DNA from 3 places in the Leptothoe sp. LEGE 181152 genome. Region 3 is predicted to be linked to each of the others. Evidence: riboswitches for the same ligand, from Rfam matches in the RefSeq annotation. Region 3 holds a riboswitch; each other region holds the start of a gene.
What was found. A riboswitch is a leader RNA that binds a small molecule or an ion and turns the genes downstream of it on or off. The one in region 3 is predicted to bind cobalamin.
Positions count from the first base shown of each region.

Region 1 (8,261 bases), 350 kb from region 3:
AGCCGTCGCCAACAGCCCTAATAGCAAGACGGTTGTTACAGACTTTTGGATAGATGGTTTTGCCGTGGTCGAGCCCCCCCTATAGTCCCCCTTTACAAGGAGGACAGAGTCCTGCTTTTCAAATCGATCCATTGTTACCCCCTCTCCCTACTTGATTAGAAAGTTCCTTTCAAACCCACCTGAACACTCCGACCTATGCCAGGGAACCCAGGAAACTCTTCAAACTGCTCATCAAAAATGTTGTCTAAGCTGGCATTCAATGCCCAGCTGTCGCTTAGAGGCAACCGTAGCTTAAAGTCCAAGGTTGTTCGCCCATCAAGGGTTTCTGAATTACCCCGATCAACAAAAGTATCACTGATGGAGCGTAAGAATAGAGCCGCGTATACCCCATCGCCAGGTTCATAAGCCAGACCTAAATTAAAGCTGTCGGCATTGGTAAACGGCAAAGAATTACCTCGATCATCGGGGTTATCACTTTCCCTAATTTCTGGACGATTCCACGTGTAATTTGCAAAGGCAAACACACCGTCAAGCACTTGGTAGTTTAGCTCCGTCTCAATCCCGATGGCCTCCACTCGATCAATGTTTTCGAACCTCATGGTATCACTGTCAAAGTTAATGGCATCCTTAATTTCATTGCGATAGAAGGTAACCCTAAATAAGCCCCGGTCGCCGATTTGTTGATCAATACCTACGTCAAAGCTAATGCCAGTTTCAGGTTCAAGGTTTGGGTTGTTGGTGTTGAATGTGGTCAGAAAAAGATCCGATAAGGTAGGCACACGAAAATTGCGAGCAAAGTTAGCCCGAAAATTCGTGGTATCGGTTAAAGCCACCCGTGTACCTAAGTTAAATGAAGTAAAAGAGTCTTCATCAGCCAGATCATTAAAATCTTGCCGAATACCGGCATTAACACTGACGCGAGAGGTGATATCAGCCTGGTATCGAGCAAAAATACCGGTTTGATTAATGCTTTTGTCATAGGCCTCAGTGGTTAAATCTGTCAACAAATTAGTTGTTTCGTTTTCTGCTTGAACATTACGGTAGTCGACACCGTAGGTAATGTTCTGATTATCAGCAAACTGCCAGGTATGCTGCAATTGCCCACCTAGGGAAATTTGATCGATCCTATCTTCTGAAGGCGTATCAAAACTGCTATCGGCAATGGGATCCTCGAAGGTAAGGTCAAGGAAATCACCAAATAATCGTGCTGTTAGCAATGAGTTATCCCCTTGCCCCAGCTTGGATTCATAGGTTAAATCCAGTAATAAATTTTCTGTATACTGACTATCATCTTCAGTCAGTGTATTGAACGCACCAAAGCCGCTAGGAGTCGGCACACCACCAGGAACATTTAAATCTTTGGTGAGATACAATGCCCCCAGACTTACCCGATTGCGTTCATTAATATCAGCTGCCAACTGAAAATTAAGATTGTTATAAAGCACCTCCGCATTGCTGCGATCACCCTCAAAGTCTGTTGTGCTTAGGCTAAAAGGAAAATCATTTTCTGAATCGGTACGGTTATAACCGAGTCTCCAATCAACATTGCCAGTGTTTCCCCGCACCTGTAGTGCCTGACTGTTATAGCCAAAGCTGCCAAGATCTAAGCTAGTGGTTGCCTCTATCCCTGCTTCTTCCAGCGGCCTGCGGGTAATGATATTGATGACACCACCAATGGCATTGGATCCATACAGTACTGAGCCCCCCCCTGGCAGCACCTCAATTTGTTCGACCGCATCGGTTGTAAAGGTCGAGAGATCAAATCCACCTGCTGCACCGATCTCGTTTATCGGACGACCATCTAGCAAAATCAGGGTTTGAGCTGTTCCACCTCCCCGAATAAACTGACCACTCTGAGAGCCCAACTGACCACCGGCTGTACCTTCGCTCAATATTCCGGGCAGATAGAGTAGGGCTTCATCAACAGTGCGGGCTCCCTGCGTTTCAATTTGTTCGCGATTAATCACATAAACAGGCTGTGTTGACTCACGAACAGTACCTTCACGACGAAAAGGAGAGTAAACGGGCTGATCAAGGATACTTTCAACAACATTAATCCGAATAACGTCATCTACCTCAGGAGTCTGAGCTAATTCAGAATTTTCTAGTTTGGTTGTTTCTCCAGCCCAGGCAGGTGATGCCAATAGAAAAGATAAAAGCGTTAGAGAAGCAGGGAACTTGGACATAGTAGACATTGGTCTTTTGGTTTTAAGTGTGTATTGTGTGGAGAAACGAACAACCAAAGGATCACCTTTATCCCCCAAACCCTTCTCCTGAAGAAGGAAGGCAGTAAGAGAGGAGATTTTTTGAGAAAAACAAATTCTTTCAAGCCAAAAATTCTCTCCTTGAGGAGAAGGAGAGGGATTTAAGGTGTGGAGGCCAAAGCAACTTGCAGACAAAAGTTAAGGCTAGAGCCATGCTTCAGATGACTATTTAGCTATGCCACTGAAGCTAAAGACCGTATACATAGACTCTAGTCAATTCTGTTTCAAGGGCTATAGACATATCGACAACAAACTCGCCGTTGGAGCCTGGACCGGGCAAAAAAGATTTGATTCACATCCGTACCTCGCAGATATCTTAGGTCACAGCATCGGCGGGCGTTCTGACTGAGAGGCATAAACAAGGTTTAGAACCTCTTTCACAGCTGCGGGACAGTGGTAGATTTTCACTACGCTTTCCCCATTAACTCCAGTGGCTGTTCCCCACTAGAACCGATCCAGAGTAAAATCATATCACACTGATCTAAAGTGAGATGTTCAGATTAAATACCTAGATACTGTTGGCCTCCTCAAAAGACTTTTGCCTGAGCCACCTTGTGAGCGACCTGGATAACCAATGCCTATCCAGGTCGCTCCCCACCATTCTATAAATTTGCAACGGCGATCATTAATCTGTTTACTATGCCTCAGCCCAGCTTGACTATTAAAGCGACGTATTCGACCTTGAGTGCATCTGAGCTTTTGAGTAAAGTAGCACCGCAATATAAAATGCCGAATCCTGTCTCCTGCGAGTTTTGGCATAGGGGGCTCAATGACACCTATAAATTATCTTCCGAAAAAGATGATTTTATATTGCGGGTGTATCGACACAATTGGAGGACACGCTCAGACATAGAGTTTGAACTAGCGGCACTGATGCACTTACATAAGCAGGGGGCAGCTGTTGCTATTCCTATTGAGAGAAAGCAAGGAGGGTTTATTACCCCGATTATGGCTCCAGAAGGAGAACGACACGTTATTATCACTCAGTTTGCCCAAGGAAATATCTTAGAGTTTAACGATCCAAAAGATGCAACTCTCCTTGGTCAGGCAGTGGCAGAAATACACAGTTGTTCTTCAGGGTTTGAGTCCAATGCTAGCCGCTATACATTAGACCTCAAACATCTTATAGATGAGCCTTTGGTCAAGATCCAACCTTATTTAGCAGAAAGGCCCTCAGACTGGGAGTTCTTAAGTGAGTTAGCCAACAGTCTTTTTACAATTGTTAATGCTACAGAGGTAGGTAAGTTGGACTATGGGTTTTGCCATGGTGACGTTCATGGAGAGAATGCCCATGAGCATGGTGGCAAGGTCACACACTTTGATTTTGACTGCTGTGGCCTGGGTTGGCGCATTTATGATCTGGCCACATTTAGGTGGGTGATTAGGCTGCTTGGCAAAGAAGATGCCCTATGGTCAAGTTTTCTAGAGGGATATAGGTCAAAGAGAGAGATTTCTGATTTGGATTTAAGTCTTGTCGAACCGTTTATTGCCATACGAGATATTTGGTTCTTTGGGCTTAATACCGGTCATTCCCTGGCCCAGGACTGGCTCAATGATGACTATATTAATTTTCATCTAAATTTTCTCAAACAGATATCTGAAAAGATCAGCTCAGGTAGCTAATTAGACCTAAGGGTGGACAGGCTAATCGCTCGCAAGCGACTGGACAAACTGTTTACCACAATCCTTACAGAGATAGCACTGCTTTCCTCGACGACGACCATTTTTTGATAGTCGTTTTGACTGACAGTGCGGGCATATCATTACTTTCATTACATTGGTGGCACGATCATTCCCAACATGCGGTTCTAAATATGACACTAGTAGGTCCTCAATCTGCTGTGTCAAGCGCTGACGATGCTCTTGGTCAGAGGTGTGTAGAGCCTTCAGAATCAAGGCATTAGAACTGTGCACACACACTTCGGCCAGAAGGTCACATTGGGCTTGCCCTAATGATGAATTGCGCTGTTGTAGAATGTTGGCCAGGAAGTCAATGGCTTCTTGGGTCATGCTGTCGTCAATCGACTGGAACATATCGCGAGCGGTGTAAAACTGGACAAACACCACTCTAGATACAGGCTGCTCAAACAGCTCTACTGCTGAAGATATAAGGGCATGAATCATTGGCCGCAGGGGTAGCTGCACAATTTCTGGCGTATTAATATGGGCCCAAAACTGCTTGACGCGTTCCACATGGCGCAGCTCCATCGCGTTAAAAATAGCCGCTTTATCTGCAAAAAACTGATACACAGACCCAATGGCTGTCCCAGCTTTCGCTGCAATTTGATGGGTGGTGGCAGCGTTATAACCAACCTCATCAAAAACTGCCGCCGCCGCATCTAAAATTTTTTCCACCCGTTCTTTGCCCCGCTCTTGCTTGGGCTGGCGACGAAGATTTTTTGACAAATGCGACTGGTCTGTCATATTTTTAAAACACGACGGATTCCTCACAATTTTATAACTAACGGAGACCCCCATGAAGTCTATGCTTTTTGGTGCGCCCTGGTTATTGGCGCACAGGTCTATGCTGGCAGTGGATCAGCCGCGCAAAATGTCGCTGTATGGCAGTGACTACGTGATGTGGAAGGATGCCATTGGAGACATTCATGCACTGCCCAATGCTTGCCCTCACATGGGAGCCATGCTGTCAGAAGGATGGTGTGAAACCAACAGCGGCACCAGTAAGGTAACCTGTCCATTTCATGCCCTTGCCTTTGATGGCAAGGGCTGTACGGTATTGCCTGGGTCAGGTAAGAAAACGCTGCCTCAATTAAAGCCGTTAAAACTCTTTATTCAGGGCGATTTTATCTGGTCCTATGGGGATCATCAGCCAAAAATTGGGATTCCCACAGTGTTGGATGATGTGGCCAAAACATATAACTTTGTGGGTCATACCGCTGATATCAGGGTTGAAACTGATTTACTGACGATGCTGCTCAACATGCATGACTATAACCATCAAAACGGTACTCACCGAGATTTATTTCGGATTACTGAGGTAGAATTTCATCAGTTTGTTGATCAGGGGCATCACTCCCATGCGTTTTATGAAATGCCCACTGAACCTTATTCTCTATTAGAGAAAGTGAGAAAGCCAGATCTCTTTCTATTGCCTAATAGGCTAAAAGCTCATCTGGAGAACCATTTTCCATCTTTGGTTATTTTTCATGGAGAAACTCCATTGGGTAAAATTGCTCAATGTCATCTCTTTATACCTGAAGCGGAAAACCGAACTCGCACATATATTTTGTTGTTTGGTCAGGCAAAACACCCTCTATTTAATCTGCTAGGTGACAGCTTTCTTAGCTTTAGCAAAGTGGTTGTCGAACAAGATGCAGATATTCTGGGCAAAATTTACTCTGATACACCTAGAAAAATCAAGCTCAACAATGAAGTGGGTATGGACTGGGTACGTCGTAACTTTGAAAGTTTTCCAACTGTTGTCGAACCTAATCTTTCAAAGTAATGGAAGGTAACAAGCTATATTGAAATTTTGCTTAGAGATTGTTATCTTCTGACCATTTTTTTAACTCTTCTAGAAAGCCTAGGGCAGTACAACCAAACGTTGTGATTTCGTAAGCCACGGCAATGGGTCTTGTGCTGATTACCTGGCGTTTCACGAGTCCTGCGTCTTCCATCTCTTTAAGACGCTGGTTCACCATTTTCTTGCTAGCACCGCCAATCTGACGAGCGAGATCATTAAATCGCACGGGGCCATCTTTGAGATGCCAGAGAATTGAGCCTTTCCACTTTCCCCCTAAAACTCTCATTCCTCGTTCAATGGAGCAAGGCTCCAGGCAAGGCTCAACTGCCCGTTTACGACCATGACTATCGGTTTCAATTTCTATGGCCAAGCCCATGACTGGTTACTAAAAGTATACTGGTTGACTATCGTATCTTAGATTTGTACGGTATGCGTGTCTGGTTTTTATTCCTTAAAGGAACTCCCATGCACGATATTCATCTGTATACGGCTTCAACGATGAACGGTTGGAAGCCACTGATTTTTTTAGAAGAAGCAGAGGTTGGCTATGAACTAACGCCGATTGACTTTAGTCAAAAAGAACAGAAGTCTGATTGGTATATGCGGCTGAATCCGAACGGACGTATTCCTACGATTGTGGACCGAAGTAATGATGATTTTGTTGTCTTTGAATCGGGGGCCATTCTCTGGTACTTAGCGGAAAAATATGGGAAGTTTTTGCCTGAGGATAGAAATTTGCGATCGCAAACCCTCCAATGGCTCATGTTTCAAATGAGCGGAATTGGTCCCATGATGGGACAAGCCATGTATTTCCAGAGAATCGCCGAACCTCAAGGACATCGAGATGAGTTTGCCATCAACCGCTATGGGGCAGAGTCACGCAGACTGCTTGAAGTGTTAAACAACCAGCTTGACAATAAAGATTATCTTGTTGGTGATGACTTTAGCATCGCTGATATCGCTATGTACCCGTGGGCAAGATCCTACTATTGGGCCAAGGTCTCAGTAGATGGGTTAAACAGTCTAAAAGCCTGGTTTGAACGCATCGATGCTCGACCCGCCACTCAGCGCGCCCTTGAGATTCCCAAGCCGTTTCCTGCCTTCTTTGGCAAGGGAGATGTGGCAACATCGGAAGCTGCTAATGCTGATCGTTTCAAAAGTGATGTTAATCAATGAAGTATGGCAAATTTAACCTTCGATGAAATTATCAGAAGAATTGATTGCATGAACGGCTGGACCAATTAAGTCAATCCGATCGGTCCAAATACCCCCCGCATAGGTTGCTGGTAAATCTTGAAGTCGCTCCGGATCATCAAAACCTTGGGAGAAGCCTTCGCCGTTATAGTCGCCCACCAGGAAAACCTTGGTGCCCACATTGTGCATGCGTTGCAGAAATCGGTTGGGCCAGCCCCATAACCAGGGGGCAACGTTGGCAGGGACCAGAAGCATGTTGCGATCGCACCTATCCGGTACCCACCCAGTCCAACCCAAAGCTACATAGCGAATCAAACATTGTTTTAGTCGACGTGGCCACAGCGTCCGAATCGTGGGAAATTGTTCACGAATAATGCTAGTCGGCTGGTCTGCACCATACACCATAAATTGTGCCTGACGTTCAGGAGGTAGCATCGCTAATCGCTCAGCTAAAAGCTCACCCTCCTTTGGATCCTGGCTTTTCACGTTAATAACAAAATTACGATCAGGAAAAGCATTGAACACCTCTTCCAGTGACGGCATCATACCAACACCTCGTCCACGAAATGGATAGGTTTTTCCGCCATCGACGGTATACCCATAACCAATGTCAAGAGCCTGTAGACTATCTAGAGTTTGCTCACGGGTAACACCAGCACCATTAGTACGACAGTCAATGGTCCAATCGTGAAATACAGCAAAATGCCCATCAGTCGTTGGGTGAACATCCAACTCAACGATGTCAGCGCCATAGTCAAACGCCGCTTTCATCGACGGCAGCGTATTTTCAAGATAGTCATGGGGCACGGGTAACATCCGCTCAGCCGTGCACGTATCATTGGTTAACCCCTGGCGATCATAGCCTTGACTCAACCCACGATGGGCCACCAATATCGGAGAAAGACCAATGGGTTTCACCCAAAAAGAAGCATTACTAAAATAGAGAAAACCGATGGCTGCCATGAGCATGATAGCCATTAGCTTCCAAAAATTACGCCGTTTCCTGACCATAAATGAACAACACCCAATTGTCATTACATGCTTGTTTCCAGTAATGCCTGAACAACAGGATGAAAGTCCTGCCATTGATTAAAGACGTCCTCTGCCCACTGGTTTACCAGCTCATAATGCTGGGTGGCATTCTCCGCTCGCAGAATGTCATTAATTGTTAAATGACCTAAACAATCGGGCGGCTCTAACCAGACAAACTGATCTTTGTGTTGAACCACCTTTACCTTTATGTTAGAAAGCTCGCCAGCCGAAACATCTAACTTAAAATAGGCATATAGACTCGATAAATGAACATTTAACGAGCTGAT
Region 1 covers NZ_JASATU010000017.1:759,907-768,167, forward strand. The annotation lists gene QGP82_RS11475 (ABC transporter substrate-binding protein) at 1-132, opposite strand, end outside; gene QGP82_RS11480 (TonB-dependent receptor plug domain-containing protein) at 156-2,195, opposite strand; cobalamin riboswitch at 2,579-2,734, opposite strand; gene QGP82_RS11485 (phosphotransferase enzyme family protein) at 2,904-3,887, shown strand; gene QGP82_RS11490 (TetR family transcriptional regulator) at 3,909-4,688, opposite strand; gene QGP82_RS11495 (Rieske 2Fe-2S domain-containing protein) at 4,741-5,730, shown strand; gene QGP82_RS11500 (winged helix-turn-helix transcriptional regulator) at 5,762-6,124, opposite strand; gene QGP82_RS11505 (glutathione S-transferase family protein) at 6,214-6,924, shown strand; gene QGP82_RS11510 (glycerophosphodiester phosphodiesterase family protein) at 6,937-7,920, opposite strand; gene QGP82_RS11515 (DUF5946 family protein) at 7,977-8,261, opposite strand, start outside.
Region 1: it holds a riboswitch for cobalamin, as region 3 does, so the genes downstream of both, QGP82_RS11480 (TonB-dependent receptor plug domain-containing protein) here and QGP82_RS10045 (hypothetical protein) in region 3, are expected to answer to the same signal.

Region 2 (8,261 bases), on a different contig from region 3:
GCAAATTGCGCTCCACCTCCGTTCCCGATGTCTTTCAACAACGGCTAGGGCAGCTGCAAATTGTGTTGCACAATCAAGATAATCGAGAACATGATCTGTTGGACTCTGACGATTACTACCAGTTTCAGGGGGGCCTAGTCGCTGCCGTGCGCGCCACCCAGGGCAAAAATCCCACAGCCTATTTTGGTGATCACTCCCGCCCCCAACAGCCGCGCATTCGCTCTTTGCCCGAGGAGATCAGCCGAGTTTACCGTTCCCGCGTTGTCAATCCTAAATGGATTGCCGGGGTGATGCGCCATGGCTATAAAGGCGCTTTTGAGATGGCTGCCACGGTGGATTATCTCTTTGCCTATGATGCAACAACCCACGCGGTGGCTGATTTTATGTATGCTGGCGTTGCCGAGACGTACATTCTAGACGACAACGTTCAACGCTTTATCCAGACCCATAATCCCTGGGCGTTACGGGATATGTCAGAACGGTTGTTAGAAGCCCACCAGCGAGGATTATGGCAACAGGTTTCACCCGAAATGCTAGAACAGCTGAGGGCCATTGTATTAGATGCCGAAGCTCACATTGAGGAAACACTATGACCAACCCACAGAACACCCCACAAAATACGTCAGAAGAGCAAGCCCGTCTACAGAAGATAAAAGCCGCTAAAGATCAGTCCCGTGCCAACCGCGCAGGGAATGAAAAAGGACTTTATCTTTTGTTTACAGGATTAGGTAAAGGTAAAACCAGTAGTGCCATGAACCTGGTTTATCGCCATTTAGCCCATGATATGAGGGTGGCTGTGGTGCAGTTTATTAAAAACGACAGTGCGTTTCCCGATGGCGATCGCATCATGTTGGAAAAGCTCAAGGAACAGGGTTTTCCCATCAGTATCGATACCCTGGGTGGGGGGTTCACCTGGGAAACCCAGGACCCGGATCAAGACCAGCGGATGGCGGAGCAGGCCTGGCAAACGGCAACCAAGCTCATTGCGGATCCCGATATTTCCCTGGTTGTTCTGGATGAATTACACATTGCGCTCAAAAAAGCTCGGCTAGATCTGACACCTGTAATGGCAGGCATTCAGGCTCGTCCTAACCATTGTCATGTGGCCAGTACTGGACGCTATGCGCCCCAGGAATTAATTGATGTTGCTGATTTGGTGACAGAAATGAATCGCATCAAGCACCCCATCAGTGCAGGTATTCCAGCCCAGATAGGGATTGAGTATTAGATGGCTTTCCATAGTGGATGGACACTATAATCACCTTGCTACTTGTTTAATGATTAAAAGATGCAAAAGCTTACCATAACCCGACCCGACGACTGGCATCTGCATGTGCGGGACGGTGTGATGCTGAAAGCGGTTTTGCCCCATACGGTGCGTCAGTTTTCCCGCGCCATCATTATGCCGAATTTGAAGCCCCCCGTGCGCTCGGTAGCGGATGCGGCAGCCTATCGAGATCGCATTATTGCAGCCATTCCAGCTGGCAAACAATTTGAGCCGCTGATGACCCTCTACCTGACTGACAATACAGACCCCAAAGAGATCATTACGGCCAAAGCCTCCCAGTTTGTTAAAGCGGTTAAATACTATCCAGCCGGTGCAACAACTAATTCAGACTTTGGTGTGACGGATATTCGTAAGTGCGATCGCGTCTTTGCTGCCATGCAGCAGGTGGACATGCCCCTATTGTTACACGGGGAAGTGACCGATAAAGGGGTCGATGTTTTTGATCGTGAGAAGATATTTATCGAGCAACATTTGCTCCCACTTAAGCAGCGATTTCCCAACCTGCGTATCGTGCTTGAGCACATTACCACCTCAGATGCTGTGCAGTTTGTTCTGGCCCATAACCATGTGGCTGCAACCATCACACCGCAGCATTTATTGTTTAACCGTAATGCGCTCTTCCAAGGAGGAATTCGCCCCCATTTCTATTGCCTGCCAATTTTGAAACATGAGCAGCATCGTCGGGCAATTTTGCAAGCGGCCACTTCGGGTAATCCTAAGTTTTTTCTGGGCACCGATAGTGCCCCCCATGATCGCAACAATAAGGAAACATCCTGTGGCTGTGCCGGTTGCTATTCGGCCTTGCATGCTATGGAGTTGTATGCAGAAGCGTTTGAGAGTGTTGACGCCCTCGATAAACTAGAAGCGTTCGCCAGCTTCCATGGACCAGACTTTTACAAACTACCCCGCAATACGCAGCAAATTACCTTGGTCAAAACAACGTGGCGCATCCCCGATGAAGTGCCTCTGACTGAGTCTGAACTTGTGCCGTTACGGGCAGGGGAAGAGATGACGTGGCAAATGGCATAGGATCTGCAACAGGGTATGGGTATAGTTCTAACAGAAAGCCAAGAAACAACGTTCTATGCCAATCCTAAATAGTTAATCCTGTGCAATTTTGATATCCAAAGCGAAGGCGAAGGTGGTAGATTTAATCTGCTTAGCATCGGTTCTAGTGGGGAACAGCCGCTAGAGGAAAGGGGGAAAGCGCAGTGAAAATCTGCCACTGTCCCGCAGCTGTGAAGGAAGTTTTATACCTCCCAGTCAGAATGCCCGCCGATGGTCAACCTGCCGTTTTATTGATCTGCGAGGTACAGATGGGTTTATATGCTTTAGTCGCCTTGAAGGGTTTCAAGGTTAAGAATCTTTGTCGTTCAGGTGAGATTGCGCTTGTTGCGATCGCAGCATTTCTCCTCAATGGGTTGCCTGCCCTAGCTCATCATCCGTTGGGCGGAAAGACACCCAGTAATTTCATTGAAGGATTGTTATCCGGTCTTGGTCATCCGGTCATTGGACTAGATCATCTAGTGTTTGTCATCGCCTCAGGGTTGTTAGCAGCGGCCATTGGTCGCAACTTAATTATTCCTGTTGCCTTTGTTTTAGCCTCTCTTTTGGGTACAGGAATTCATTTGATGAGCATTGATTTGCCGCTTCCTGAGCTGGTAATTTCTGCCTCAGTGCTTGTCTTTGGTGTACTACTAGCCCTAAAAGAGCGGCCAAATAGCACAATTATCACTGGCTTAGCCGCCATTTCTGGGTTGTTCCATGGGTTTGCTTATGGAGAATCCATCTTTGGTGCTGAAATGGGTCCTCTGATGGCTTATTTGCTAGGATTTGCATCGATTCAGCTTGCGATCGCAACAGCTGCTTATGGGATGGGTAGTCGCCTATTCCAACAGTCACCCGAAAGTTCAGCGCTGCGATTTGCTGGTTTTATTATTTGCGGTGTGGGCGGTACGTTTCTGTCCACACTGATGATGGATTATGTTTTGCTCGCTTAACCTACGCTGATCTACTGTGAACCCTCTTAAAGGGTACTGTGTATGTATCTAGAAGATAATGTCCCAAAAGGTAGACATGACCTTGAATTTGCCCACTCTGCAACTTATGCGTACATGGTAGCTCCAAAAGGAAAGGTAAAAGATCGACTAGACATCTCAAACTATCCTGTTTGTTATTTTTAGCTTTCTTTCATACTTGACTTCAATTTGCTTGGAGAGAATTTAGGAAAGAGCTTTTTTAGAAATAAATAGTTCCTCTGTAGGAACCCACTGCTGTACGTCCAATGCAGGATCAGAATCAGTTGTCTGCATCCTGACGGGTGCACCAATGTGCACCTCTACCAAACCAAATTTGCACAAAATCTTGAATCTTTAGTCGTTAGGAAAAACCAATGCATAAAATTCCTGTTACCGTAGTCACCGGCTTTCTAGGGTCCGGTAAAACCACACTGGTGCGTCATCTATTGCAAAACAACCAGGGACGACGCATCGCTGTATTAGTCAATGAGTTTGGAGAGGTTGGCATTGATGGAGAAATTCTAAAATCCTGCCAGGTCTGTGATGAAGATGAGACGCCTGATGCTAACATTCTAGAGCTTGCTAATGGGTGTCTCTGCTGCACTGTGCAAGAAGAGTTTTTGCCTACTATGCAAACTCTTCTAAAGCGGCGAGAAGACATTGACTGTATTGTCATTGAAACCTCAGGTTTAGCGCTGCCAAAGCCTTTAGTGCAAGCGTTTCGTTGGCCTGAAATTCGGACTGGAGCAACCGTGGATGGTGTTGTAACGGTGGTGGATGGCAATGCCCTTGCCAATGGTCAAATTGTTGGCGATCTAGAGGCCCTAGAAGCCCAACGACAGGCAGATGACTCATTAGACCATGAAACGCCCATTGAAGAACTGTTTGAGGATCAGCTAGCCTGTGCTGATATGGTGTTAATAACTAAGACCGATGTGATGTCGGAAGATAACCGTCTTAAGGTACAACGATGGCTCCAACAGACGGTACCCACGGGCGTTAAGGTTGTTCCTTGTCAGCAGGGTGAAATTAGCCCAGATATTTTGCTGGGCTTTAATGCCGCTGTTGAAGATGACTTGGATAGTCGTCACAGCCATCATGATCATGAAGAAGAGCATGAGCATGACGATCATCTGGAGTCCGTTTATGTTGAGCTAGATAAGGCGTTTGAGCCTGCTGTTTTGGTAAAACGTTTGCAATCGTTGGTGCAGCAACAAGAGATTTATCGCATTAAAGGCTTTGTCTCTGTCCCAAACAAAGCGATGCGACTAGTTTTGCAAGGTGTAGGCCAGCGTTTTGATCACTTTTATGATCGCCCCTGGCAAGCGGATGAATCTCGTCAGACTCGGCTAGTGGTCATTGGCTCTGAGCTGGATAAAGAGACCGTTACTCAAGCTATGGCAGGAACTGCATAGGCCTGATGGTGAGCCATGGCCCATCGACTTAGTTCAAAAGTCCATGGACCATGGCTCAAACCCGCATTGGTTTCAAAAGCACAAAAAAGGCAGAATACGCCTTGGCGTAAATGGGGTGGTTAAGCGCGCATAAATATTTAGGGCGTTCCCGAATGAGGGGAGCGATAATGGGCTCAACATTGAGGGAGTCCCAAGCATGCGAGAGCGATTCAAGCAGTGGCCACCAAAGATAAGCATCAACAAGGGGTGGGTGATGGGAGCGATCTCCACTCCAGTCTTTCTCTGGTTAGTGTGGTGGCTTTGGTTACTCCCCGTTCGTCAACCTCAGCCAGATGACGGTCGCCTATCCTACAACGAAAGAGTCACCCTTGCTCACCCACATCGTCAAACCCTCATCAGGGGGATTGGGACGCTCGCAATGGTTGCCGGTGGGGTTTTCCTGTTTCTTCGTTTCCGCATTGCTAACAGAAATGCAGAGGCAATCGACCTGAGCGGGACCGACCTGAGCGGGGCCGACCTCATCAGCGCCGACCTTATAAGTGCCAACCTCAGCGGGGCCAACCTCAGATATGCCGACCTCAGATATGCCGACCTCAGCGGGGCCAACCTCAACGGCGCTAACCTCAGCGGGGCCGACCTCAGCGGCGCTAACCTGAGTGGGGCTGACCTTATCAGTGCTGACCTCAGTGGGGCTAACCTCAGCGGTGCCAACCTTAGGTATGCCAATCTCAGCGGGGCTGACCTGAGATATGCCGACCTCAGCGGGGCCGATCTCAGATATGCCAACCTCAGCGGGGCCAACCTCAACTGTACCCTACTCAGCGATGCCAACCTCAGCGATGCTAACCTCAGCGGTGCCTTGCTATTTTTTATAAATTTACGAGAAGTTCTAAATCTTGAACCGCTTCAACTCGAGGTGAAACCTTCACCTTTTTTATGTAATGTTGCCTTGCCTGCTTATTCCAAGCAACCAGATGTGAATCCCAATCGTGCCTGCGATCGCATGCCCCAACTCTTGAGCACTCGCTATGATATTCCCCTCGAAGAGGCCCAAGGGATCGTCGATGAAGCTCGACAACACCAATGGGACTAACCCAAAGATATCTCCTTACATTAAAAACGATAGTTAGTGCTATTTACCCATAGTCCTACTAACACCGCATTGCCATGGCTATCGATTTTAATGTCCACCACAAAAGCTTCTTGATCTCGCCATTGAGTATCATTAATATGTGCATTGATATCTACTCTTTGATCCTCTGGCATGTAGTAACGCTCCAGACCGTAGGTGATTCGATTGTTAGCGTATTGACCTTTTAGAACAATCTGATTAGTGTCTAGATCGTCAGGTCGTGTTTCACTGACGCGAATGGGTTGCCAGGGAGTTGGAGGCGAAGTCTCTGTTTTGGGAGCTTCCAAGACAACAAAAAAGGCCTGAGGCTGATAGTCATAGTCCTCAAAAAACTTCTCGCCACCCGGAAGTGTGTGCAACGTCTCACGTTGGGAAATGTCATAACGCAGGGTTTGGTAATACCCTCTCAAAAAATCGTAGGGATCGACAGGGGCAGTTTGTAGCGTAACAGATGTGCCTGTGGCAGAGGTATAGACATCCTGAGCAGGCACTGCGACAATTATCGCGGTCTGAATCAGTAGGGGAGCCCACAATCGCCAACCGGGTAGTCTACGTCTTGGCAACGATTGGATGGGCACTGGCTTACCATCAGGCTTAACCAGAGTTTTAATGTCGGGATGTTGAGATGACGAAGATGGCATAGGACAGTACCTAAAAAACTGATAGACGTGTCGTTTGCAAAAATCAGGTTTAAGCTTGACTGAGGCGTGCTGATGAATGCTTAAGTCGATGCTCAAACCATAACCCTGCAACAATTATGCCGATGCCGCAGAGTACTAATACAACGGCCTTCAACATTAAGTCAGTGTTGTACTCAAATAAGCGACTGAGTAGTCCTAACACTAACAACACCATTCCACCCCAAAAGGTGCGTCGTACGCCTAAGGCTAAACTATCCCGCAACAGGGCCAGCGCCAGTAAGAACAACATAATGTTAACGACAATAGTTGCAACGATGTTGATATCCCCCAGGGAGATGTGGGTAATTATGATTCCGGTAGATAGGATGAGTATCAGGGCGATTGTAACGGTATTGATCGACTGTTCTTGCCAGAGATTCCCATGTCTCAGCTGGTGTCGCAGTCGCAGCCATCCTAGCCCCGCAAAAACGCTAAATACTACAATGTTCACAAACCACCAGGACAGCTCGGTCAACGTATCATCTTGAAATAGGTGTGGGCTGGCCCAGGTAGCCTTAAATGAGAAGATATAGAGTGTGAGACTCAGCACCGTAATAGCCAGGCTACGTGACACCGTTTGAAACGGATCTGGTCGGGTATTGATGGAGCAGGGAGTAAATCTCCACACGTCTCGGTCATAGCTCCATAGGCAGGCGACTGGCAGCAGCAGTGAAATGGCCAACAGTCCATTTGTGACATCATAGGAAAATAGAGCTAGGGGAAATGCGCTCGCAAAACCCAATCCAGCCAGAACAAATACCACCCGTGACCGACACCCATAGGCCAATGGCACAAACAATCCACAGACTATCAGCGGCATCATTCTCATGGGGAACTCTAGCCAGCTAGAGTTTGTTAGCCAGAAAGTCGAAACAGCCCATGAACCATAGCTAATCGCCATAAGTCCCCAAGCCATTACACCTAAGGATGTGAGCCTGAGGCTGTAGGCCATCAAGGTCACCCCTATTCCCCAGAAAAAGTAAAGCTCATAGGCCTGTCCACTTTGGTGAAACATTTGCGACATCAGGGCCATATTTGCACCCAGCGATAGTGCCCCTGTTAATAAAAGACCGTGGCCCAACTGCTGTAACCCTTTTTGGCGAAAGGGGCGTCGCCATAAATAAAACCCTGCTGCATTGATCCCAACAAACAGCACCATCAACAAGCACACTCGAAATGCTCGGGACCAAACTTGCCAGTTGGCAGCCACAAAGGTGATTAGCCCCAACCCCAACAAGATGCCACCAAGGCCTAACAAAATAGCTACAAACTGATTTTGGGCGTCTGGTTCAATCTCACCAAATTTATAACGCTCCGACAGTTGCTCGTAGATATCTACGGTGATGACACCTTCTTGCCACCACTGTTCTGCTTCCCTGCGAAGTTGTCGACGAAACTTGGACATAGCCACTACCTGCATAAACCCTCATCTGTCTATGGAGCCAGTTTGGCAATAGTTTCAATGAATTTTCCATGAGTGTGGTGTAGCTGACTGAAGCAAATCCAATGGGCCAGATGTCAGGCGAAGTTCATCGAAGTAAAGCGAAGTTAAACTGCGTGATATCTCTTTGAGCCGTCGAATGGTTTGAATATCCCCCTTAAGCAATCAGGGTATTGGAACATTCAGGTTAACCTAAATGTTCCAATACCCTTACCGATTGCTATACCCAGACTATGACTACTATTCTTGAGGACGTTGCCGAGCATTTGAGTCAAGCCGAGCAGATT
Region 2 covers NZ_JASATU010000012.1:61,764-70,024, reverse strand. The annotation lists gene cobN (cobaltochelatase subunit CobN) at 1-593, shown strand, start outside; gene QGP82_RS06820 (cob(I)yrinic acid a,c-diamide adenosyltransferase) at 590-1,228, shown strand; gene pyrC (dihydroorotase) at 1,289-2,317, shown strand; cobalamin riboswitch at 2,438-2,582, shown strand; gene QGP82_RS06810 (HupE/UreJ family protein) at 2,605-3,288, shown strand; gene cobW (cobalamin biosynthesis protein CobW) at 3,681-4,721, shown strand; gene QGP82_RS06800 (pentapeptide repeat-containing protein) at 4,918-5,814, shown strand; gene QGP82_RS06795 (GDYXXLXY domain-containing protein) at 5,835-6,494, opposite strand; gene QGP82_RS06790 (DUF2157 domain-containing protein) at 6,544-7,938, opposite strand; gene QGP82_RS06785 (SIR2 family NAD-dependent protein deacylase) at 8,208-8,261, shown strand, end outside.
Region 2: it holds a riboswitch for cobalamin, as region 3 does, so the genes downstream of both, QGP82_RS06810 (HupE/UreJ family protein) here and QGP82_RS10045 (hypothetical protein) in region 3, are expected to answer to the same signal.

Region 3 (8,261 bases):
CAGTAATTGGGGACAGAATTAACAACAGATTTATGTCAATTATGGCAGGAGGATCCCACATAAACTAATGCTCTCCAGAAATATGTAATCTTTACGGCTTTTCACCGATTTGCTCTAGTCGGCTCAATACAATCTGACGATTTCGTCGTGCGTTCTGATAGCCAGGATTATGCATCAAGGCTTGTTCAAATGAATGTAGAGCATCTTGATACCTTTCCAGGTTGAAAAGGGCATCCCCTCGGTTATCCCAACCGAGAGCGGAGCCTTGTGCGCCCCATTGACTATTGATTTCAAGGGCTAAATCACAGGATACTAAGGCTTGATGAAATTCTTGCAGTTGACTGAGAACACCACAGCGATTTGCCAAAACAAGAGAATACTCTGGTTCAATTAATAAAGCATGATTGTACGCTAACAAAGCATCTGGATAACGCTTTTGGCTAAAAAGCTGTTGCCCTAAATTATTCCATACTGTGGCATCAGTGACACTGGCAACAGCAGGGGATACGTTAACTATTAAACAGAGAAAAAGAGTGATAACTATCGTGACTAACGATTCAATCTCTCGACCCACCATTACTTGCATGCCTCCCGCATTCATACATGCTCAGACAGATGACCTTAGCATCACCTAAATAAGAAAAATTGTCAATAAGGATCTACGGCAATTTGTAGGTGATTTTATGAATTTAGGAGCGTGACTGATAATGCCTGCGCCACGGGAAGCAACTGTATTTAGTTTGCTCAGCAGACGATTAAGCAAACCTGAGGGACTTGTCGGTTCACATATCCGTTCGGGTGTTAGGTGATAGGGTTGGGTACTTTGGCTTAATACTTACACTTATCATCTCTAGGGCCTCATACCGTTTGGCCAGCCTGTGATCGTGAAATATGCGTGTAATCCCAGGTTTAGCGTAGGCAAGATCGGCTGAGATCGCAATCGCCCTACCATCGATCCCCGCTAAAAATCAGCTTTCTAAGCATAGGCCTTTCTTGAGATTTATACCCAATAAGCCTGATTTATGTACAACTTAACGTCTTCTAAAATTTGGTAAGCGGCTAGAATGCTGCGACCCACTACCCAAATTTTCCCATCCTTTTGGAGTAGATGAAGCTTATCCTGCCAAGGCTCAGGCACCTTGCCTGCTTTGATCTCGTTATCATCGTCTCAACGATTCCGTTGTTTGGGCACCGGTACTAATGTGGCATCGACGATTTGACCACATAGGGCTTGGTAGCCCATCGCGTTAAGATAGGCCCCCAAACTACCTAAGCAACGGTTCCACGAGCTCAACTATAATCACGCAACATTTTTTTGATCTCGAGTGTATGCATTTCTTCCTGTCCAATTTTGGTACGGGTATATTCTTCCAAATAAACGCTGGCGTTTTGGACCACATCTAGGAGCTTTTTGTACATATTTAATGCCGTTTGCTCATGGTTTAGACTTTCTGACAGGAGGTCTTTAACCGAGTGGCGGTTGTTTTCCTCAATAGCTGAGATTTGCTGACTGGGATGGCCTTCTAGCCCAGTAATAATCTCACCGGCTTCTTGGGCATGGAGTAAAGATTCATTTGCCTGAGTCTTGAAAAAATCTACAATCGGAATGCGATTGGGCCCAGTAACCATTAAAGAACAATGGGTATAACGCACCACACCAGCTAGCTCAAATTCCATAATTTGATTGAGCAGTTCAATGGTTTGTGAGGTGTCAAGGTTTTTCATTTAGTCATGTTGAGAATCAACGAGTTCTGATTATAAGCATGGAATAGGTTTTATGGGTGGCTATGATTTAATGGTTGGAGTTGAAAGATGATTGGGGCATGGGTTTAGCTAAGTAGACATAAATCATCTGGTAGATCATCTGGAAGCCTGCAATTTCAATTGCAACTAATAAGAGAAAGCTCATATTTCAACTGTTTCCAATCCCTTGTGCTATCGTCAAAGTAGAGTCTCATAAAGCAGAGGCGCTCTATTATGATTGGGCGTTTAGTGATTAGTTTAGGGTTGTTGGGGAGTATCTGTATAACGAGTGCAGCCACTGCCGCTGGGCTAGATGTTGTCGACTCGGCCACATTAGGAACCCACCGTAATTTACCTTGGTCAGAGCCAGTTCAAATCAATGATCCGTTTGAAGGCAGCTTTGTTGGGGTATTTGACCGTCATTCCTTTAGCGATCGCTTTTTGAATACAACCGCCCGAATTGAGGTGCAGAGCCTCTGGAGTCGTGATTTTATTCGGGTGCTGTCGATTATTCGCGATCGCGACTGTCTCAGCGGGTCGTTTCGGGTTTCTCCAGATTTGAGTTGCTCAGAATTTAGTAACGCCAGAAATATCATTCAACTTTTCATTAAAGTTGATGGCGATGTGTTTCAAATTGATGGACAAAATAATGTGTTCTCAGTGAGCAATGAGTTAGCCCAAGCGTTGCAAAATGCACCAGAGACAACGCTTGATATTCGACTGGTGACTGATAGCGGCGAAGCAATCGATAGCAAAATTGGCGAGGACACCGTTAAAGCTTGGAAAACGGTCTATGCCACCGATCTGGCTCAGCCATTTTAAGACAGCACTCGTGCATCAATTTGATGGATGAGTTAGCTTGATTTGCACATACAACGGCACCTCGCCCCCGGCTAGAAAGCCGCTCCAGGCATTATATCCGAGGGGGAAGATTAGTGGCGACAAGCACCTGCTGCCAGTTTGCCTAGGCTGAAGGGATCATGTTTCTGAGTTTCCCTGCTGTGGAGTGGCACTGGACGGATACCAGTTTAATGCAAGAAGGGCCTGGCTAGCCACGACCATCTTTTGTCCGTTATCTGAAAGGGGCCGTTCACCCAAGTCTAGCGAGTCAGCCCGCACGGCACGGAACACGCCGAAGCGACACAGGCCACCCCCAAAGGCTAAACGCATTAATAGAAATGTGGGTACTTCTCGCAATGATTTGAGCAGTCCGACAACCCCAAACCGCATCAGTGATGATGACCCATGGGTGCGGGGAGTCAGCAGATAAACAACGATGTCAACCACCAGCAAAATCGCTAGGAGGGCAACAAGCAATGACAAAATATTCATGTTAGTAACTATTCTCATTTTTAGGATGGAGGCGGTTGCCCACTGGGGCAATGGACATACGATGAGAGAACTGCCGTTGTCAACATCGACGCATGCGGCGAGTCACTGATTGAGAGAGAGATGCGATCGTACATCCAATCAACATCAACCAACCCCGCCATGGAAATCGCCTGGCTGGTTTTCCAAAGGTCTTTTGGCTCCGCATCTTATGGGTAAGTGCCGTTTGTGAAACAAACGTAAGTGCCGCTTGTTTCACAAACGGATGAACTGATGCAGGAATACATCCAGGGCGATGCAGATACTGTTGCAACATGAGTGCTTCAGGCGGCAGTATAATGGATGGCACGATGCTTTTAACTTTTTTCAAAATGATCTGTTGAGAACGGGTTAGACAGTGCTAAGAGCAATAGATTGTTCATACCTTTTGCAGGCATAACAATCCGTGACACACTGGCCAACAGTTTCTCAAAAAATTAATTAGATAACTAACAGATGCCCAAAATTAACAGGCACACTTCATAGTTATGGAGCTAGATATGCCTAGGGTAGAGCATTGTAGAGATTTCCCCTGGCAACATAGTTACAATTACGCACTAAAATCATCATCCGTACCTCGCAGATGTTGTAGAACATGAGTTGAACTATCGGCGGGCATTCTGACTGAGAGGTGCGACACCTCCTTCACAGCTGCGGGACAGCGGCAGATTCTCACTGCTCTTTCCCCGTTTCCTCTAAGGACTGTTTCCCCTTAGAACCGATACGCCCAGTAATCTAGCACATTCTGACTACGCACAACACGGAATGTTAATTCAATTTGCGGTGCTGTCTGTGCGGCTCATTCTCGATTCCCTGACTCTAACGATGGCAAATGCATTCGCATTAGCAATAGTGTGGCGATCACCGCAGCAACAGAACTGACATAAAAAGGAGCCGCTGTAGAGACTGTTGCATAGAGCCAGCCAGCGATGAGACTGGCAGGTAATGCAGACAAACCAACTACCATATGAAAGGTGCCGGTTTCAGCGCCTCGTCGGTTGGGGTGTACTAGATCGGCAACAAATGCTTTTTGGACACCCCGCGTTAGAGTGCCATAGAGGCCGTATAACATAAACAGTAACCAAATAATAGCAGGCGTCTCTGCTTGAGCAAATCCCAAATAGGTGATAGCAAAGACAAGATATCCACTGACGAGTAGCGGTCGTCGCCCTATTTGGTCAGATAGACGACCAGCGATCAGTCCTAATCCAACGGCTACCAGGTTAAAAGCTGCGTATAGTAACAGAAGTGTAGAGCCGGTAAAGCTCAGCTCTTGGGCCCGTAATAACAGAAAAACATCCGATGAATTTCCTAAACTAAAGAGGGTAACGGCTAGTAAATACTGTCGATAGGTGGGGCTTAATCCTCGTAATGTAAATTGGGGACGTGCTTTTCTAGTTTGGGGACGTTGTTCTTTGACCTGAGTTAGTAAGATCAAAACACCCAGGAGCGCTGGGAAAAATGCGATCGCAAACACGCCTCGATAATTTCCTACAGAGTGTTGCAAAAAGACAAAACCCACCAGCGGACCCAGCACTTCACCCACCGTTTCCAAACTATGGTGTAAGCCAAATGCCTGTCCCCGTTGGGCAGCAGTACAATTCTCAACAATTAGAACATCCCGTGGTGCAGCTCGTAATCCTTTGCCAATCCGATCAAACAAACGTGCCCCTAACACATGGCCCCAGGTTCCCGACAGAGCTAACCCTAGTTTAGACAATGCCCCTAAGCTATAACCGGCCAACGCAAAAGGTTTGCGCCGACCGGCCCAGTCCGACAGCCAGCCAGAGTACAGTTTCAAAATACTGGCCGTGCTCTCAGCAATCCCCTCGATCAGCCCCACTGTCCAAACTGGAGCACCCAGCATGCTCGTCAAGAAAAAAGGTGTTAGTGGATACACCATCTTGCTGGCAAAATCAGTCAGCAAGCTTACCCAGCCTAGAGCTTGAACGGTTCGTGTCAGCCTACGTGATTGATTAGTCATAGAATCCTACTGGGGGTTCTCAGGATGAAGTAGCAGGGGGATAAGATGATCTGTCCTATCCCCCCTGCCCTCAAAAATTAAGCTTGAGGCATGAACAGAGCCAAGCTGCCAAACAGTAAAAACAGTCCTCCACCTAATGCAGTCAGTGTACGTTCTGAAACCCTGCCACAGAGCCAGCGACCACAGTTAGTGGCAATGGCTGCACAAATAGCATGGCCCAGGACGGCACCCATCACGACTCCGCCAGGTGGATTGGCTGCGGCCAGAGCAATGGTAGCAATTTGGGTGCGATCGCCCCACTCCGCCACGAAGACTAACCCAAAGGTCTCGGCCATAATTGCCAAGGGAGTCTCTTTCGGTTTTCTCTTGCTTTTTTCTGCCCTATCTACTGCTTCAGCCGCATCTTTCTCTTCGTCTCCTGTTGTTGCCATCTGGCTAGCCTGATATAGCAGCCGAATACCAAAAACAATAAATAAACAAACCTCAGCCCATTTAACCACTGAGTCGGGTAACAGTGATGCCGCCTGCCCAACTAAAACGGAGAGTATTGTCATGAGGGCTAATGCCCCAACCGCCCCTGCAAATACCCAGCGGCGACGATGGCGCATGGCCAAAATGGCGGCAATAAAAAAGGTCTTATCACCCAACTCAGAGATAGTAATCAATAACAGACTGGCCGTAAATGCAGCTAGCATCCTTTCAAATTCCTCAGATCACAACGGTCTCTGGCACGAATTTGACGAGGCACAAGACTCCACCAAATCCGCGTCAGCAGATTTAGTGAAGGTCTCGCTAATGACTAGTGGAAATTCCCTATCATTCTCTGAACCAGGCTCATCACCAGTATGTTGATTCAGAGATGTCGGCTAAACCGATAGCTACTCCCCTTCGAGAAGGATTATACGACAAATAGGACCTTTATGATTTTTAATTGCATGATTTCCTATAAAATACATATACAAATGAAAACCATTAGCATTACGTCAGCAGGACATGGCCGACCTTGCCCTTACATTTTCCACCAGCAACCTTAGTGAAATGTTTGCCGAGGCGCAGCAGCAAACCGGTGCGGCCTGCCAGTCTAATGTGCTTGAGTCTGTCTACACTTTAGAGAAACCCTTTGGTCGATTAACCTATCGCTGTATTCGCTTAAGGCAGGGGTTAGAACTATCCATTAACCAGTTGCAGCTAGAAGAGAATCTTCGAGTGATTCAAACAACTCAAAATTACTCAGCCTTGGGGCTGAGTTTTTGCATTATGGGAGAGTTTCGAGGACAGTATCAAGGTTCATCGGCGGTGCAGTGTGCAGGACCGAGTAAAAACTTTCTAGGTCTTTCCCAAGGCGATTTTAGGTTTATTACTGACTATTCTGCCAAGCATCCCATTTATATGCTGACCATCAATGTTTCGCCAGAGTGGTTGGGGGAGCTTTGTCCTGAAACAATTGAACGTGAGAGTCTGGGTAAAACCGTTAATGTCCAAACATCCCAAGCAAAAATTCTCGGCACCATTGGCTGGACGACGCCCACTATGCTAGCAGCGGTACAGCAAATTTTAGCCTGTCCCTACCAGGGCAAGGTGAAACAGCTTTATCTAGAAAGCAAGACTCTGGAGCTGCTCGCACTCAAACTAGAACAAATGGGACAGCCAGAGTTATCGGAGGACAACAAAATTACTCTAAAAACCGATGATGTCCACCGTCTTTACCAGGCCAGGGAAATTTTGCTGACAGACCTTGAGCATCCTCCATCAATCATAGAATTGGCTAGACGGGTGGGGATCAATGACTTTAAGCTGAAGCGAGGTTTTCGTCAGATTTTTGGGACCACCGTATTTGGCTGTCTGTACGACTATCGTATGGAACGGGCCAAACAACTTTTAGATACCCATAATTTAAAGGTGGCTCAGATTGCCCAAACGGTAGGTTATGCAAATCCGAGTCAGTTTTCGGCAGCCTTTAAGCGTAAGTTTGGCTTTTCGCCTAAAAACTATAGAAGCCAGCGGCAGGCTCTTTAATCTGTTGCCTGGTGGGCCGTTCCCACCCTAAAGATAAAAACACTCCCGCTTGGGGTCGAATAAACTCCGTTTCGGAGTTGAAGCATGTCAACACTATTGCGTATGTTTCTCAATTATGCCTTGGAGTGTGGGGAAATTGAGAACGATAGACGGTTTGGCTTGGGGCGGCGTCATCGCGGTCATGGCAGCTACACCTGTGAGCGCGTCGGTGGTGCCGGTCAGCGAGGTCAGGGTGAATCCGATTGAGGAGGGGGTGGAAATTGTCCTGGTATTAGCAAACGGTGGTGAGCTAGAAGTATTGCCATCTCAAGAGGGGGCGAGCTGGATTGCTGATATTCCTAATGCTCAGCTGAGTGAGGAGTTTGAGCAGATATATACAGCGGCAGGGATTGCACAGATTTTGGTGCAGACGTTAAATGACAATACAATTCGGGTCACTGTGGTGGGTGAAGCTGGAGCGCCTGTCGGTGTGGTAGAGCGTGAACAGAACACTCTTATCCTCACCATTACCCCAGTCGCAGCAAACCCGCTGCGTCTCGTGGTTACTGGCGAAACCGCAGGCAGCGACTATTTTGCTCCCCGTGCCAACACCGCCACGCGCACCGATACGCCTTTGCTGGATATCCCCCAGGCGGTGCAGGTGATCCCTGGGCAGGTGTTGGACGACCGGCAGGTGAGCGATCTAGATGAAGCCCTAGAAAATGTTAGCGGTGTGGTAGCCGACAACAGTGAAGGCGCGGGCGTCGAGTTTAGTCTGCGTGGGTTTCAGGGCGCACGGGTACTGCGCAATGGCTTTAATCTGGCGGGGGGTGATTCCCTGTCGAGCATTTTGACCCTGCCGGAGGTGGCGAATCTAGAGCAGATTGAGGTGCTCAAGGGGCCGTCGTCAATTCTCTATGGTGAAATTCAGCCCGGTGGGGTGATTAACCTGGTGACCAAGCGCCCCACGGCGGAGCCCCTATATAATCTTGAGCTTCAGGCTGGCAGCCGCAGCCTCTTTCGGCCTCAGCTAGATATTTCTGACCAGGTAACACCAGATGTCCGCTATCGGCTGAATTTCTTGGTGGAACGGGACGATAGTTTTCGTGATTTTGGCCAGGACATTGATCGGGAGTTTGTCGCACCAGTGGTGACCTGGGACATTAGTGAC
Region 3 covers NZ_JASATU010000017.1:414,773-423,033, reverse strand. The annotation lists gene QGP82_RS10065 (tetratricopeptide repeat protein) at 92-601, opposite strand; gene QGP82_RS10060 (ferritin-like domain-containing protein) at 1,291-1,725, opposite strand; gene QGP82_RS10055 (hypothetical protein) at 1,978-2,565, shown strand; partial or broken gene QGP82_RS10050 (SAM-dependent methyltransferase) at 2,848-2,976, opposite strand; gene QGP82_RS10045 (hypothetical protein) at 3,155-3,421, opposite strand; cobalamin riboswitch at 3,705-3,849, opposite strand; gene QGP82_RS10040 (MFS transporter) at 3,911-5,095, opposite strand; gene QGP82_RS10035 (TMEM165/GDT1 family protein) at 5,173-5,790, opposite strand; gene QGP82_RS10030 (helix-turn-helix transcriptional regulator) at 6,089-7,111, shown strand; gene QGP82_RS10025 (hypothetical protein) at 7,196-7,357, shown strand; gene QGP82_RS10020 (TonB-dependent siderophore receptor) at 7,293-8,261, shown strand, end outside.